Regions from separate parts of the Virgibacillus sp. 6R genome, predicted to be linked through region 2. Evidence: riboswitches for the same ligand, from Rfam matches in the RefSeq annotation. Region 2 holds a riboswitch; each other region holds the start of a gene.
The links. A riboswitch is a leader RNA that binds a small molecule or an ion and turns the genes downstream of it on or off. The one in region 2 is predicted to bind S-adenosylmethionine.
Positions count from the first base shown of each region.

Region 1 (4,197 bases), 640 kb from region 2:
CAAGAAACACATTTGATTGATAAGCGTCAATCTTTTCCCCAAGCATGGCAGCGTATTTGGACGGTGCCAATGGAAGGAATGGAGAACCGAAACAAGCTGAGAATGTTGCTTGTGGTTCGGTTACACCTCGTTCTGTTCCTGCTAGCTTACTTGTATATCCGCTTAGAAAATGATACATGGCCTGTTCTTTCGTCAATTTACTGATAGGAGGCAATGTTCCTGAAGCATCAGCGGTTAGAAAAATAATGGTGCTTGGATGCCCAGCGATACTTGGTACGGCAATGTTATCTATGTTTTCTAACGGATATGCTGCGCGAGTGTTTTCTGTTAAAATAGTGTCATTATAGTCAGGAATTCTTGTTTGGTTATCTAACACGACATTTTCCAATACTGCACCAAATCTAATGGCATCGTAAATTTGCGGTTCTTTTTCTTGCGATAAGTTAATGCATTTAGCATAACAACCACCTTCAATATTAAACACGCCATTAGGTCCCCAGCCATGCTCGTCATCGCCAATTAAACGGCGGTACGGATCAGCTGATAATGTTGTTTTACCTGTTCCTGACAAGCCAAAGAACAAAGCAACATCGCCTTCTTTACCAACATTAGCGGAACAATGCATAGATAATACATTGCGTTGAGGGAGCAAATAATTCATCACGGAAAAAATAGATTTTTTAATTTCGCCGGCATACTCTGTTCCACCTATTAATACGATACGTTGTTTAAACGATACAAGAATAAATGCTTCTGAGTTTGTACCGTCTACTTTAGGATTGGCTTTGAATGTTGGTGCAGACAAAACGGTAAACTCTGGCTGATGCTCTTTTAACTCTTTTTCTTTAGGTGTGATAAACAACTGTCTGGCAAATAGATTATGCCACGCATATTCATTGATCACTTGAAGCGGAAGACGGTAATCATGATCTGCTCCAGCATATCCTCTAAATTGAAAGATCTCGGATTTGTTTTTTAAATATTGAACGACTTTTTGGTAAAGTTTATTGAAAGTCGCTTCATCAATGGAACGGTTCACTGTTCCCCAGTCAACATAGTTTTCGCTGATTTCGTCTTTTACAATAAACTTATCTTTTGGTGAGCGGCCTGTGTAAGCCCCTGTTTCAGCTTGAACTGCACCTGTAGCTGATAACTTACCTTCTTTTCTAGCCAAGATTTTTTCAACAAGCTGCGGTACCGATAAATTCGATAATAAATAAGGGTGAGAATATAATTCGGTTACATAAGACTTTTCTACCGTTTTCATTTTAAAAATACCTGCCTTTTAATTCAAATTTATTCACGTTCAACGATTAAGAACGATTGTGATATACTCAATATGTTTATTAGTATAACACATTCACCTAAATAGTCCATACTAAATATCGATGAAATTAAAAAAATATTTATCTTTTCATTATAGTGTGTGAAAAAAACATATAGAAATACGGGGAAATTAGTTGACATAAAGGGGTTCTTTCGGTAAGCTGAAATTCGAACGGTTCTCTTATTCAGAGTCGGTGGAGGGACAGACCCGAGGAAGCCCAGCAACCATCACATTTCATGTGAAAAGGTGCTAACCTGATGCAAGGTAAGTAGGTCACCTTGAACAATAAGAGCGAAAGGTCCGCTATTCCCTTTCCTCCATGATAAGCAGGAAGGGATTTTTTTGTGTTAAAATGGATAGAATGCTAGCGGTTGAGATGTTTTGAAATGGAATAAATACTGCTGTTCATAACCATAAATCCTATTTACATTCATAGGAGTGGTTGTTGTCGTTTTGGACAAGTAAAGTATGGACTTCATAACATTCCCTAAAATGAAAGGTGCATCTTGTTTATATAGAGTTCCGTAACCGACTTTAAAAGGAGGAAGTAGCAATATGGCTACGAATCGACGTTTATTTACTTCTGAAAGTGTAACAGAAGGTCATCCTGATAAAATATCGGACCAAATTTCCGATGCTATCCTTGATGAAATATTACAATCTGATCCCTATGCTCGAGTTGCCTGTGAGACAACTGTTACAACAGGACTAGTATTGGTAGCAGGGGAAATATCGACCACTACATATGTAGATATTCCTGCAATCGTTCGAAAAACCATTGAGGATATTGGTTATACACGAGCAAAGTTTGGATTCGACGCCAAAACCTGTGCGGTACTAACAGCGATTGACGAGCAGTCTCCGGATATAGCAGGGGGGGTAGATACTGCTTGGGAGGCAAGACAGGGGCAAATGAGCGAGGAAGAAATTGATGCTATTGGTGCTGGTGACCAAGGACTAATGTTTGGGTTTGCCTGTGACGAAACAGAAGAATTAATGCCATTGCCAATTTCTCTAGCGCACAAATTAGCCAAGCGTTTGGCAGATGTCCGTAAAGACCATACATTGGATTACTTAAGACCGGACGGAAAGACACAAGTAACTGTAGAATATGGAGAAGATGACCAGCCTATTCGAATTGATACAATCGTCATTTCGACACAACATCATCAAGATATAACGGTAGAACAAATTGAAAAAGATTTAATGGAGCATGTTATTATTCCTGTTGTTCCAGCACATTTATTAGATGAAGCAACGAAATATTTTATCAACCCAACTGGACGATTTGTGATTGGGGGTCCACAAGGCGATGCAGGCTTAACCGGAAGAAAAATTATTGTTGACACTTATGGTGGTTATGCACGTCATGGTGGTGGTGCATTTAGTGGTAAGGATGCGACGAAAGTGGATCGTTCTGCTGCTTATGCTGCTAGATATGTAGCAAAAAATATTGTTGCCGCCCAATTAGCAAAAACATGTGAAGTTCAACTTGCGTATGCGATTGGTGTAGCAGAACCAGTTTCGATTGCTATCGATACATTTGGAACCGGGGTTGTAAGCGAGGATGAATTGGTCCAAGCTGTACGAAAACTATTCGACCTTCGCCCGGCTGGCATTATTCGTATGCTTGATTTACAAAAGCCTATTTTTAGAAATACAGCTGCATATGGACATTTTGGTCGTACGGACGTTTTATTCCCATGGGAAAAGACAGATAAAGTGGAAGAATTGGTAGCACTAGTAAAAGAGCAGCAATAATGATGAGAGCGAGAGCATGATTTTTCTTTTGATGGAGATAGAGAAATCATGCTTTTTTTTCGGTGCCAAGATAGGGGGCTAATTTGGTTAAATGGGGGAAGTTTACATATAATAGGAATAATGTTGTTTACATAAGAATTTGGGAGTAACTAAATGATCGAAAAAAACAAAAGGCATCATTGAATTTTTTACCGTTTTTGATGAGAACAATTGAATATATGGTACGGTTATGGTATCTTTACTCACATCTGATGCAATATAGGTCTCCGCAAAAAATGGTGATCACAGACGGTCATATGTACATCAACAGACAAGAATTATATAATGTAGAACTTATTACCCTATAAAACACGCTTTATTTGGAAGTTTTTTACTAGCGAATAATGTGGTATGATAATATTGAAAAATAATCTTACGCCACGTTACTATTATTAATGAGAGAAGGTAGACAGCAATGTGTGGTTTTATCGGAATGATATTTGATAATCCAGTCGAACGAACAGAACAAGAAATTGAATTGTTTAAAAAGCAAAATAATTTGATCACTCATCGGGGGCCAGATGATGAGGGCTATTATTTTGATTCCTATATTTCATTCGGATTTCGCCGATTAAGTATTATTGATATTGAAAGTGGTTCACAGCCATTAAGCTATAACAATGAACAAATCTGGCTCGTTTTTAATGGAGAGATTTATAATTATATCGAATTACGTGAAAAACTGCTTGAAGAAGGCTACGAATTCCAGACAGACTCAGATACAGAGGTTATAGCTGCACTTTTTTCCAAACATAAGGAGAATGCCTTTCAATATTTAAGAGGTATGTTCTCGATTCTTATTTGGGATAAAGAGACAGAGCAATTATACGGTGCGCGCGATCCTTTTGGTATTAAGCCACTTTTTTATCATGAAAATTCCTTTGGGACGTCATTTGCATCAGAGAAAAAAAGTATTACCTTAATGATGGAACAAGAAGAAGTAGATCAAGCTGCTCTGCAGCATTATTTGAGTTTTCAATACGTGCCGGAACCAATGACAATGACTGCCGGCATTAAAAAAGTAGAGCCAGGCCATTATTTCATTAAGAAACCTGGACAACCTATTCAAT
Region 1 is NZ_CP017762.1:629,352-633,548, reverse strand. Features, by position in the region: gene pckA (phosphoenolpyruvate carboxykinase (ATP)) at 1-1,267, opposite strand, end outside; SAM riboswitch class I at 1,505-1,619, shown strand; gene metK (methionine adenosyltransferase) at 1,883-3,088, shown strand; gene asnB (asparagine synthase (glutamine-hydrolyzing)) at 3,543-4,197, shown strand, end outside.
Region 1: linked by a shared signal. The riboswitch ahead of metK (methionine adenosyltransferase) and the one ahead of BKP57_RS05795 (methionine biosynthesis PLP-dependent protein) in region 2 are both predicted to bind S-adenosylmethionine.

Region 2 (4,197 bases):
GATGCTTATTGTACAAACCACCCAAGGGACTGTTACAGGCAGTCTTAAAACCGTTATGCCAGACCATATTGTGATTGAATCAGGTGGTTCTTCTTTCTACATTCGTACGCAACAAATTGTTTGGGTCATTCCTAAAAGCTAAAAAGGAGGCTTACCATGTTTAAGCGTGAAAACCGCATGTTAATTGAATTGCCTATACCTGAACACGGGGATCCCAATGCAGCAGCGGCAGTTCAAGAGTTATTAGGTGGGAAATTTGGTGAAATGTCAACTTTAAATAACTATCTGTTTCAATCCTTTAATTTCCGACAAAAGGATAAACTCAAACCATTTTACGACCTGGTTGCTAGTATAACGGCTGAGGAATTCGGACACGTTGAACTTGTTTCAAACACCATTAATCTACTCTCAAAACGAAACACCTTTTATACAGGAGACCCAGATGTGACTCCATTACGAACAGGAAAAGATAGTCGAAATACTTATCAGTTCATTGCTACTGCACAAACAGCACTTGCAGGTGATTCCATGGGTCGCGCCTGGACAGGAGATAATGTCTTCAGCAGTGGCAACCTCGTGCTTGATCTATTGCACAATTTCTTTCTTGAAATTGGCGCTCGTACACATAAAATGCGTGTATATGAAATGACGGAGCATGAAACAGCAAGAGAAATGATTGGATATTTATTAGTTCGCGGTGGTACTCATATCTTAGCTTATGCCAAAGCTCTAGAAATCGCTACAGGTGCTGAAGTGAAGAAACTAATTCCAATCCCTGATCTCTCCAACACCAAATTCGATCATGCCCGAAAATTTGAGGAGCAAGGCTTAGCAAATGTATTATACACATGGAATGACGTCGGAGATTATGTAGACATTCGGCAAATTTGGAAAGGGGAAAATCCAGAAAATGGGAAACAACTGATCGTGAAGGAAGGAGCACCAAAGGGAGCACCAATTCCAAATCTTGATGATCTTCCAGAAGAATTTGCACCGGGAATTGATCGGGATGACTATCAAAAAATCGCTAAACGATTGCTGGAAAATATGTAGACTTCCTACTCCTGAAGTGGGAGTCTTACAGCTCCTTATATACGGGATAAACTAGTTAGCCAAAGAAAATTGTCAACTGTGCAATAGTGTGCAGGAAAAATGCAAATGTAGACAGTTTCTTTCTCTTTTAAACTTTTTCAAATATCGCACATAGAAGGAGAGTAGCAATGGATAGCTCATAGATATTCTATGATCCATTAAACACTCTAAATGAATACAAGGTTCCACTTGACTTTTTTTAATCCGCCTTGTATTCTAATATTCAATCTTATAAAATTCAAAAATTATTTTCTTATCCAGAGAGGTGAAGGGACTGGCCCGTTGAAGCCTCGGCAACAGACTGCTTGCAGTACTGTGCCAATTCCAGAAGCTTAATGCTTGAAGATAAGAAGAATTGGTCCTTTATATTTAACTTAGGAAACCTCTTCTTATTTCAAGGAGAGGTTTTTTGCTTGCTCTCCTTGAAAATATTTTTCTAGGAGATGATGATCATATGATAAAAAGAACACTTGAAACAAGGCTAGTGCAATTAGGAAATCACAGCGATCCTAACACTGGTGCTATCAATCCTCCCATCTATTTATCAACTGCATTTAAACATGACGGGATTGGACGTTCAACCGGATATGATTATAGCCGTACCAAAAACCCTACCCGAACACTGTTAGAAGCAGGTATTGCGAATTTGGAGTCTGGTGAACAAGGTTACGCTTGCAGTTCAGGTATGGCAGCTATCCAATTGGTGCTGTCCCTTTTCCAGTCTGGTGATGAATTGATCGTTTCTGAAGATATATACGGAGGAACGTATCGTTTGCTGCAGCACTATGCAAATGCCTATCAGTTCCATATAATCTATGATTCTTTTACTAATTTGAAAGATATGGAAAAACGGATATCTGATAAAACAAAGGCTTTATTTATTGAAACGCCTACGAATCCACTCATGCAAGAAATTGACATCAAATCGTTAGCCAGTTTAACCACAAAACATAACCTATTACTTATCGTTGATAATACATTTCTCACCCCTTGTTTGCAGCGACCTATAGAACTTGGCGCAAACATTGTTATTCATAGTGCAACCAAATATATTGGTGGACATAATGACGTATTGGCGGGACTTGTGATTGCAACAGGTGTGGAAGTATGTGAAAAACTTGCTGCTTTACACAATGCATCCGGAGCAGTGCTTTCTCCTTTTGATTGTTGGTTGTTAATTAGAGGGCTAAAAACACTTTCACTCCGAATAGCAAAGCATCAGGAAAACGCACAAAAAATAGCAAGATTTTTAGAGGGACAACCTGCAGTTAAAGAGGTGATCTATCCAGGCAAAGGTGGGATGCTGTCTTTTCGTTTGCATGATTCTAGCTGGGTTGATCCTTTTTTGCAACAATTACAATTAATTACCTTTGCAGAAAGCTTAGGAGGTGTGGAAAGCTTTATCACGTATCCAGCTACACAAACCCATGCCGACATTCCTATTAAAGAACGGAAAAAGCGTGGAATTGATAACTGTTTATTACGTTTTTCTGTAGGGATTGAGCAAGCAGAAGATTTAAAGCATGATTTAAATCAAGCGCTGAAACAATTCGAAACAGGAACTTAAAATTTTTTTAGTAAATAGGTTGACATTTCATTCCTCTCGGTGTAAAGTATTATTTAAATTTTATAAATGATCAAATATATTTGACAACAAATATCTCGTTTCAACAACAGTTCGGCAGAAACGTGCCATTGATTGAACACAGGAGCTATCATGAATAGCTTTTGAACAAACATAATATGACTATCTTATCCAGAGAGGTGGAGGGACTGGCCCATTGAAACCTCAGCAACAGGCATAATTGCACTGTGCTAATTCCAGAGCGTAACGCTTGAAGATAAGAAGAGATACCATAAATAAGGTAATTCACCCTCTTCTAATTCAAGAAGAGGGTTTTATTATGGGGTTTCCCCAAATCACTAAAAGGAGGAATTTTAAATGAAACGTAATTTACAACAGAGGTTAGAGGAAGGTCCCGTTATTGTTGGAGAAGGCTATTTATTTGAACTGGAACGAAGGGGATATTTACAGGCAGGCTCTTTTGTACCGGAAGTAGCTTTAGATAATCCGCAAGCCCTTAAGCAAGCATACCGTGATTTTATGAATGCCGGATCTGATGTTGTTCTGGCTTTTACGTATAATGGGAATCGAGAAAAAATGCGCATCATTGGCAAAGAGGAATTATTAGAGCCATTAAATCGAAGCGCGATTCGTCTTGCAAAGGAAGTCGCCAAGGAACATCCAGTAGAAGAAGCTCTTGTTGCTGGAAATATTTCCAACACTAATATTTTTGACCCCGATGATCCGTCATCTAAAGATCAAGTAAGAAGTATTTTTGCAGAAATGGTGCAATGGTGTAAAGAAGAAGGAGTCGATTTTGTTAACGGGGAAACCTTTTATTACTATGAAGAAGCATTGATCGCCTTAGAGGAAATTACGAAACAAGAGCTTCCAGCTGTAATAACATTTGGTCTTATGGGAGAAAACATTTTACGGGATGGATATACCGTGGAAGAGGCTTGTCAATTGCTTTCCGAAAAAGGAGCACTTGTGGTTGGCATGAACTGCTTCCGAGGTCCAGAAACGATGCAGCCATATCTTGCTAAAATAAGAAAGTCTGTCAATGGATATGTCGGCGCTTTACCAATTCCATATCGCACAACAGAGGAGCATCCAACATTTTTCAACTTACCTGATGGGGCTTGCAGCTGTCATTTACCAACAGAAACAACTTTTCCAACTGCGCTAGACCCACTTTATCACAATCGCTATGAATTGGCAGCATGGGCTAAGGAAGCAAAAGATATTGGCATCCATTACATTGGACTTTGCTGTGGCGCTTCTCCTGCAATGCTACGAGCAGTAGCTGAAGCTGTCGGTGTCGAAACGATTAATTCCAAATATTCCCCAAATATGGAGAAACATTTCTTGTTTGGATCAGATAAAACATTAAAAAAACATAATGTGGATTATCGTTTGAAAGCTTAAAACAACAACAAAGAAAATTTTTCTTTTAAAGGAGAATTAGTGTGACAAATCAATTATGGCATACCATTGCAGCGATTAAAAACAAGCAATGGATTGATTTAACCCATGCTTTT
Region 2 is NZ_CP017762.1:1,271,850-1,276,046, forward strand. Features, by position in the region: gene BKP57_RS05785 (YuzF family protein) at 1-142, shown strand, start outside; gene BKP57_RS05790 (manganese catalase family protein) at 157-1,053, shown strand; SAM riboswitch class I at 1,343-1,444, shown strand; gene BKP57_RS05795 (methionine biosynthesis PLP-dependent protein) at 1,547-2,659, shown strand; SAM riboswitch class I at 2,842-2,940, shown strand; gene BKP57_RS05800 (homocysteine S-methyltransferase family protein) at 3,035-4,084, shown strand; gene BKP57_RS05805 (cyclase family protein) at 4,126-4,197, shown strand, end outside.

Region 3 (4,197 bases), 680 kb from region 2:
AATGCAAATGCCGTTGGCAATTCTAGATTATAAAACTTATCTGTTGCCCAAGCTGCTAAAAGCCCAGTAATGATTCCTCCTACCGCATTAATATTCATTGTTTGGATGCCTAACACTTCTATTTGCCCATATTGCGTCATAACCTCGGGATCCGCCATCTTCCCCGTAATGATTAGCCAAACATGCATGGCTATAATTAAGGTTAAATAGCCAGTTGTAGCGGCAAAAACAGATATCCCCTTATCTTTTTTACTCATTCCATAGGCAACACCCATTGCAAATAACAATGGAATATTATCAAACACGACACTTGCTATGGTACGAATGCTAGTTAATAAAGTATTTACTGCTTCATAGCCTAAAAAAGGAAACCTTTCAATCATATACGTTTGTACCAATGCTCCACTAATCCCTAAGATCATACCAACTGGCGCCAGTACCCCAATTGGGAGAAGTAAAGTACGCCCAAATCTTTGAATGGAGTCGCTGATTTTTCGCTTTGTCATTTAGAATTTAAACCTCCTCATTCAGCATTTCACATTTTATTTTATCAGCCAAATTAAAATTAAAAAGCGCTTTCATATCCTTTCAGCTGACATAGGTAATGAAAAATGACCTAGGTCACAACCATTTGTAAAAATCAATAACATGTAAAAAACTTTAAACTGAAACATACCTTTATTCGTTCTACAAGTGTATACGTAACCTTAATAACAGCAAATTGTCTTAAATCAACAGTCATTCACAAAGTTGCAGCGAATTACTAGTTGCTGGGCAATGGAGCCGAACGTGACTAGTCGGTTATTTCGTTACAAGCACTTCATTTTATACTTGCTTATCTTTTAAACAAAGGCGCAGGGCGCCCGTTTAGCAACGTAGTGAATGGAACGAATCAACTAAAGATTTAGGAATCATGCCACTAAAAACAGGGGTATGCCGACGTGGAGCGGCAAGCCCGTTTTTAGTCTCGGCCTTCCTCTTTGCCACGAACCGATGATAACTTATCGTAGGGCGCATTTCTAAGTTCACATAGTTGCTGGGCTCATGCGCCGGACGTGACTATTAGGTTATTTCATTATCCATAAGCACCTGAGTTTATACTTTCTTATTCTTCAAAAAATAAATTAAAGCCTCCTTGTTTATTTATAATGAGAAATATCTAAAGCTTCCTACCTCCTACTTAGACCTAATTTATATAAATAATATGTGTACACGTATTCTTCATTGACAATACATCTTGAACCTTATATAATATTCAGTAATTTAAAAATTGAATCTCTTATCAAGAGTGGTGGAGGGAATAGGCCCTTTGAAACCCGGCAACCTAAAAGCAATAATGATTTGCTTTTTACGGTGCTAAATCCTACAGACCTTAGAAATGGTCTGGAAGATAAGAGGAGGAACGGAAAACGATTCTAGCCCTCTTCTTTAGGAAGAGGGCTTTTTATTTCCACCACCTCCAAATAGTCGCCTACCTTGAAAAAATTAACCAGCCGAAAACATACTTTTCGCAAGATTCATTCAACAGGTTCCAAAAACGGAGACCACAAATGCAAAAAAGATAAGAGGATTAGATCTTAAGAACCAGCCCCACATTCAAAGGAGGAATAAAACAATGACAAGCTTTTTCACGCAAGATCCAGAGACAATTTTACTTCACGGCGGGCAAATACCCGACCCGACAACAGGTGCAAGGGCAGTACCTATCTACCAAACTACTTCTTATGTTTTTAAAGATACCAAACATGCCCAAAATTTATTCGGATTAGCGGAGCCAGGAAATATTTATTCTCGTATTGGTAATCCAACAGTCGATGCATTTGAACAGCGTGTTGCTCAATTGGAAGATGGGGTCGCAGCAGTAGCAACCTCTTCTGGTATGGCTGCTATTACATTCGCTATTTTAAATGTCGCCAGTGCTGGCGATGAAATCATTACCGACCGCAATCTTTATGGTGGGACGTATAACTTATTTGCTAACACATTGCCTCGCTATGGCATCAACGTTAAATTCGTTGATGGTACCAATCCAAAAGAAGTAGAAGCAGCGATCACTGACAAAACAAAAGCTATTTTTGGAGAAACGATTACAAATCCAAGTCTTCACGTTTTTGATATAGAGACCATTGCTACTATCGCTCACGCACACCATATTCCATTAATTATTGATAATACATTCGCACCATACCTTACCAAACCATTCGCCTGGGGAGCGGATATTATTGTCCATTCTGCTACAAAATGGATCGGCGGACACGGAACCACCATTGGAGGTATCATTGTAGACGGTGGAAGATTTGATTGGAACAATGAACGATTTCCTGACTTTACTGAACCCGATGAGAGTTATAATGGTCTGCGGTTTATTGATGTTGGACCAGCCGCTTTTGCCACTAAGCTTCGCGTGCAATTAATTCGTGATATTGGCGCTTGCTTAAGTCCACATAGTGCCTTTTTACTGCTTCAAGGATTAGAAACGTTACATTTACGTATGCAACAACATACACAAAATGCACAAAAGATTGCATCGTATTTGGAGGATCATCCAGCAATTGAGTGGGTCAGTTATCCAGGTTTGCCCAGCCATCCGTCCTATCCATTAATAAAAAAATATTTCCGTGATGGTACGGCAGGGTCGATCATTACGTTTGGTATAAAAGGGGGGAGGGAAGCTGGACGACAATTAATTGATCACATTGAATTATGGTCACATGTAGCCAATGTAGGTGATGCGAAATCACTGATTATTCACCCCGCTTCCACGACACATCAACAACTTACATCAGAAGAATTAGCAGCGAGCGGAACGACGGAAGAAACCGTCCGTTTATCGATTGGGTTAGAATCCGTAAATGATTTGCTAATTACACTAGATCAAGCGATAGCCAAAGCTACAGGTGAACAAGAGACCATCGTATTTGATGATCAGCACGCTATCCATTGGCTGCTCCATTCTTCTTTTATAAGAGACGAGGGGAACATACGCAAAAAAACGATTGCCGTTTACGGGTTAGAGCAAGCGAGCAAAGCAGATGAAGAAAAAGTGTTGCAACTGCGAGCACTTGGATTTGACATAGTTGCTGTCGGAAATCCTATTTCCACAGCGGAACTGCCACAGTATGATGAGTTATCTGAGGTTCCGATTGTAGACGCCATTTGGCTGGTACACGCAACATTACCAGCTGACTTGTTAGAGCAACTCGTAAATAAAAAATGCAAGCTTTTATGGATCGAGCAACCGAACGCTTTCCATAATATAGCAGATTATAAAAAAGCAGCAGAAATTACAGTTATTACACACAAGAACCCTTATGATGAAGCACTACGACTTCGTAATAATTCCTGTTTAACACCAGTGTAAAGTTAACTAATTCAAACCAGTAGCGATAATAAAAAGCTCATAGACTTAAAAAAATGGATTTTATTACCCTTAAACAGGACTCCATCTTGCTCAATCAAACTTTAGGTGCCCTAGCCTTTTTACAAACACTTCGTAAAAGCTTATGGCGCCTTTTGTTTTATTAAGGAAAGTGCCTCGAAAACGAATATGAATAATGGTTAGAAAATGCTTAAAATTTGTCAGTTTCTATACATAGACAAAGAAAAAATGATCAACAAACTAATACTGCTATTATTGGAATATTTTTGATAAGTTATGGATAATTGGCCTGCTTTGTACAACATTTGACTAATAAACTCTAGTCAAATGTTGTTCTAGTTAAAAATTCTCCTACGAAATGTGGGAGAATTTTTAAGAAAACGACTCATAAAAATTTTATACTGTTGAACTCAATGATATACCCTCCATCTTTAATAGTTGCGAAATGATTGGAGAAAAAATCAATTCTACCCACTACCTAGAGTCTTAGCCTTATATATTTATGCTATTTTAGCACGTTATAACGAAAGCTCAACCGGTTGGGATACCATTGGTTATAATTTATCTTACTTGAGAATACGTACTGCGCTTAAAAATGAATAGCACTATTTATTTAAGGTGTTTACGCTAATCAATAGATTGAGAAATTTGTTTCTTTGCTAATGCTATTCTAGAACTATCAATTTCGTGTAGATATTGACAAATTTGTTCAACTACGAAAAGCTGCGACATTTCCGTAATTAAAGTACTTCCTTCTTGTGCTACTTCCTTTCCTGCAGTAAATAATAATAATTCAGCGATTTTAGTAATAGGCGACC
Region 3 is NZ_CP017762.1:1,950,105-1,954,301, forward strand. Features, by position in the region: gene BKP57_RS08840 (PTS transporter subunit EIIC) at 1-506, opposite strand, end outside; SAM riboswitch class I at 1,277-1,397, shown strand; gene BKP57_RS08845 (PLP-dependent aspartate aminotransferase family protein) at 1,616-3,361, shown strand; gene BKP57_RS08850 (MurR/RpiR family transcriptional regulator) at 4,007-4,197, opposite strand, start outside.
Region 3: linked by a shared signal. The riboswitch ahead of BKP57_RS08845 (PLP-dependent aspartate aminotransferase family protein) and the one ahead of BKP57_RS05795 (methionine biosynthesis PLP-dependent protein) in region 2 are both predicted to bind S-adenosylmethionine.

Region 4 (4,197 bases), 1.9 Mb from region 2:
ACATATGCGTTAACATACGCTGTATCTTATCGAATTCCTTCTCGATTATTCTTTTCCACCTACCGGAACAACAGCGCCATCATATTTTTCTTCCATAAAAGATTGAATTTCTTCTGATTGTAAAATTTCTGCCAATTTATTTAATGCCTCATCGTCTTTATCTTCTTTCTTAACAGCTAGCACATTCACATACGGTGAATCTTCATCTTCAATAAACAAGCCATCCTCTGTTGGCTTTAATCCCGCATCAATAGCATAGTTTGTATTAATAGCAACTAGAGCATTTTCTTCCCTTTCATAGTACTCTGGAAGGGTAGCTGCTTCATATTCAGGTGAAAACGTTAAATTCTTTGGATTTTCGGCAATATCATCAATCGTAGCTTTTGCTTTATCTACACCATCATCTAATTTAATCAGTCCCTGCTCCTCAAACAAAGTTAAGATACGTCCATGATCTGGTACAGAGTTACTCATAATTACTTCCGTGCCCTCGGGGATATCATCAATGCTGGAAATACCTTTAGAATAGACACCAATTGGCTCAATATGAATACCAGCAATATAATCAAGTTCATATCCCGTATCACTTATTGTTTGTTCTAAAAACGGAATATGCTGAAAATAGTTTGCATCAATCTCTCCTCTATCTAAATCATCATTTGGCAAAACATAGTCCTGATATTCACTAATTTCAAGAGTGATGCCCTCTTTTTCCAATAATGGCTTCGCCTCTTCTAAGATTTCTGCGTGCGGTACACTGGAAGCACCGACAATGATTTTATTATCGTCCGCTGTTTTATCATCCCCGCCACATGCTGCTAAAACACTTCCAAGACTAATAAGAAATAGAATAGATAGAATGTATTTTTTCATTTTGTACGCTCCTCTTTTCGTTTTTGAATTATCTTTTATCTAATTTGCGTGTAATAAAATCACCAATAAATTGAAATAAAAATACGATCAGTACAATAATAATGGAACAAAGCAGGACGATATCAAAATCTCTGCGCTGGAATCCGGAATAGTAGGCGTAGCTTCCTAATCCACCAGCACCAATGGCACCTGCCATTGCTGTATAGCCAATAAGTGCAATCGCCGTAACCGTAATACCTGAAATTAATGCAGGCATCGCTTCAGGTAACAATACTTTAAAAATAATCGTTCTTGTTTTTGCTCCCATCGCTTTGGCAGCCTCGATAACACCTTTATCCACTTCTCTTAAAGCAATTTCGACAAGCCGCCCATAAAATGGTGCTGCGCCGATGATTAATGCCGGCAACGCAGCATTAGGACCACGGATCGTCCCAACGATAAAATCGGTAAATGGGAATAAGAGCAGTATTAATATAATAAATGGAATGGCGCGAAACACATTCACGAAAGTGGCTGTTAAAAAGTTAATCCACTTATTTTGCCATAACCCCCCCTTATTTGTAAGGAATAATAGCAAGCCAAGCATGATGCCAAAAATAAATGTCCCGATTAGTGCAATAATCGTCATATAAAATGTTTCATAAGTTGCTTCCATAAAATCTTCTATTTTAATTGTAGAAAATAGGTCAGTCAACATTACGGATCACCTCCAACTCCACAGAGGTTTCTTCAGACACGTGCTGGATTGCCTTAGCGATTTCTGCCTCATCACCGGTCATTTGGATAAATAAAGTACCATACGCTCCAGCTTGTGTGCGAGTAATTTTTCCTTGTAAAATGCTAATATCAATATCGTATGTTTTCACAAGCTTACTGATTAAAGCATCGTTTGTTGTTTCGCCAACAAAATGAAGACGAATAAGCCTGCCTTGCTTAAATGTGTTGATTAGATGTTCGAACTCATTCTCAGCTTCAGCATCCCCCATCAATTGTTGGACAAACTTTTTCGTAACATTGTTTTTCGGATGAGAAAATACGTCCAAAACATTGCCGTGCTCCACTACTTTTCCATTTTCCATAACGGCAACATGGTTACATATTTTCCGAATGACATGCATTTCATGCGTAATCAAAATAATAGTTATCCCTAACTGCTTATTAATATCAACAAGCAAATCCAATATCGAATTCGTTGTTTCAGGATCTAAAGCTGATGTTGCCTCATCACAAAGTAATACAGAAGGTTTATTTGCCAATGCACGTGCTATACCAACTCGTTGCTTTTGTCCACCGCTTAATTGCGAAGGGTATGTTTTCTCTTTGCCAGATAAGCCAACTAAATCAATTAATGATTGCACACGTTGTTGCCTTTCTTCTTTTTCAACTCCAGCGATCTCCAATGGGAAAGCAATATTATCCTCTACCGTGCGTGACCATAGTAAATTGAAATGTTGAAACACCATTCCAATATCTTGTCTTGCCAGACGCAGCTCATTCTTTTTGAGTGCAGTTATCTCCTGCTTATTAATATAAACTTTTCCACTTGTTGGCTCTTCTAGACGATTAATTAATCGTACAAATGTACTTTTTCCAGCACCACTATAACCGATCACACCAAAGATATCTCCTTGCTCAATCGACAGGGTAACATCGTCTACAGCTGTTGTTTCTGTCTTGTTTGCAGTAAAAACTTTACGCAAACCCTCAATCGATATCACACCTACTCCTCCTTCTTAGCTCTTCCTATTATGCCCATATAAGCAATTAAAAACGCCTTTCTGAAGAGAACAGAAAGACGTATGAATGTCAAAATGTCCCCTCATCTATCAAGGTTTATCACCTTGCAGGAATTAGCACCTTTCAAATAGTTCTATTTGAAGGTTGCCGCGGGTTCACTGGGCCAGTCCCTCCACCGCTCAAGATAAGAGTAAATTATTATTTAATTGGAATAGACACTATAATAGCATGTTGCTTTCCATCTGTCAATATACTTTTTTGGGTTCATCATCACTTTTTGTAAAATTAAATCACAAACAATGGTGAAGAGACATTTATTGTATTAGAATGCAAACATTTCCGGTTTATGCTTTAACAAATATTGATAAATATTTGCCACATCTCGAAACGCATAAATTTTTTCTACTATTTGTCCATCTTTCTTAATAAGCAAACAAGGTACGCTTTCCACTTGATATGTTTGCATAAATTCTGGATGTAGCGAAGCGTTCATTTCTAAAAACACTTCTTGCTTTTGCATTTGTTCAATTTTAAGCAACATGCTTTTAGCTAGGTTACAAGTTCCGCAAAGCGGCGTGAAAATATAGAGAAAGTAATCAGATTGCTGCAATTGCACTTTTGTTACCTGTTGCAAACTATCACCTTTTTACTGTAATTTAAATCAAAAAGATAGGGTTAACCGCTATTCTTTTACTTACTAATACTTGCGCTAAAACATTTTCCGGCGTGGTTGCGACTTCCCGGTACTCACTGCTTACATATACATGCTCGGCATGGGGTAATTCTCTTGCTAATTGTTTACGAAGCTTCATACCAGAAGGGTCTTCGTCTACAAGAATATAAACTTCCTTATCATCTAATGCGTACTCCTCCAACATTTGGTCAAATCGTTCCACCCCGAGGGTTCCATTTGTGCAAACAATCGTCAAATCTTCCGCAAGTACTTTATTTACTTGCTTTTTATCCGTTAACCCTTCCACAATCAAAACCTTCTCTGATCCATCTGTTATCATCACATAGCACTCCTTGGAAAATCAAGCGACAAGCTTGCATATGCAGAGAGAGCATTGTTTTATTATTAGATGCCGTTCAAAAAACAGAGCAAATTTCCATTTACATACAGTTCGAACAATGGTATGTGCTTTGCAAAATGAATGTTATGCTCGTAGTGGATGTCTGACTTTTTAACGTATCATTATATAATAAAAATAAGTCTTCTGCAATTCATTTATGTCCATTGTCATCCATGATTCGCTTGTAGTTTATGTTAAAATCATCCAATTATTAATCGTTCTCCATTTATGCGTATCTTGAAAAAAGAGCCATTTTAACATCATGATGTTCAGACTAATTATTTAAGTATATAAGTACTTGCTGATTGATTTACTTAAAAAATGAAACAGTATCACTTTATAGTCAAACTTTTTTATAACAGAACCTTAAATAAACAATCCTAACTTTTCTATTTCGTTACATTTATTTTAGTAAAAACAAAGCTGATTGCAAAATATTGCATATCAGCTATTGAATTATTTATTCACTTATCATTTCTTCATATGCTTCTGCAGATAATAAATCGTCCAATTC
Region 4 is NZ_CP017762.1:4,096,773-4,100,969, reverse strand. Features, by position in the region: gene BKP57_RS18560 (MetQ/NlpA family ABC transporter substrate-binding protein) at 46-873, opposite strand; gene BKP57_RS18555 (methionine ABC transporter permease) at 902-1,570, opposite strand; gene BKP57_RS18550 (methionine ABC transporter ATP-binding protein) at 1,560-2,591, opposite strand; SAM riboswitch class I at 2,690-2,801, opposite strand; gene BKP57_RS18545 (thioredoxin family protein) at 2,933-3,244, opposite strand; gene BKP57_RS18540 (toprim domain-containing protein) at 3,267-3,623, opposite strand; gene gcvH (glycine cleavage system protein GcvH) at 4,144-4,197, opposite strand, start outside.
Region 4: linked by a shared signal. The riboswitch ahead of BKP57_RS18550 (methionine ABC transporter ATP-binding protein) and the one ahead of BKP57_RS05795 (methionine biosynthesis PLP-dependent protein) in region 2 are both predicted to bind S-adenosylmethionine.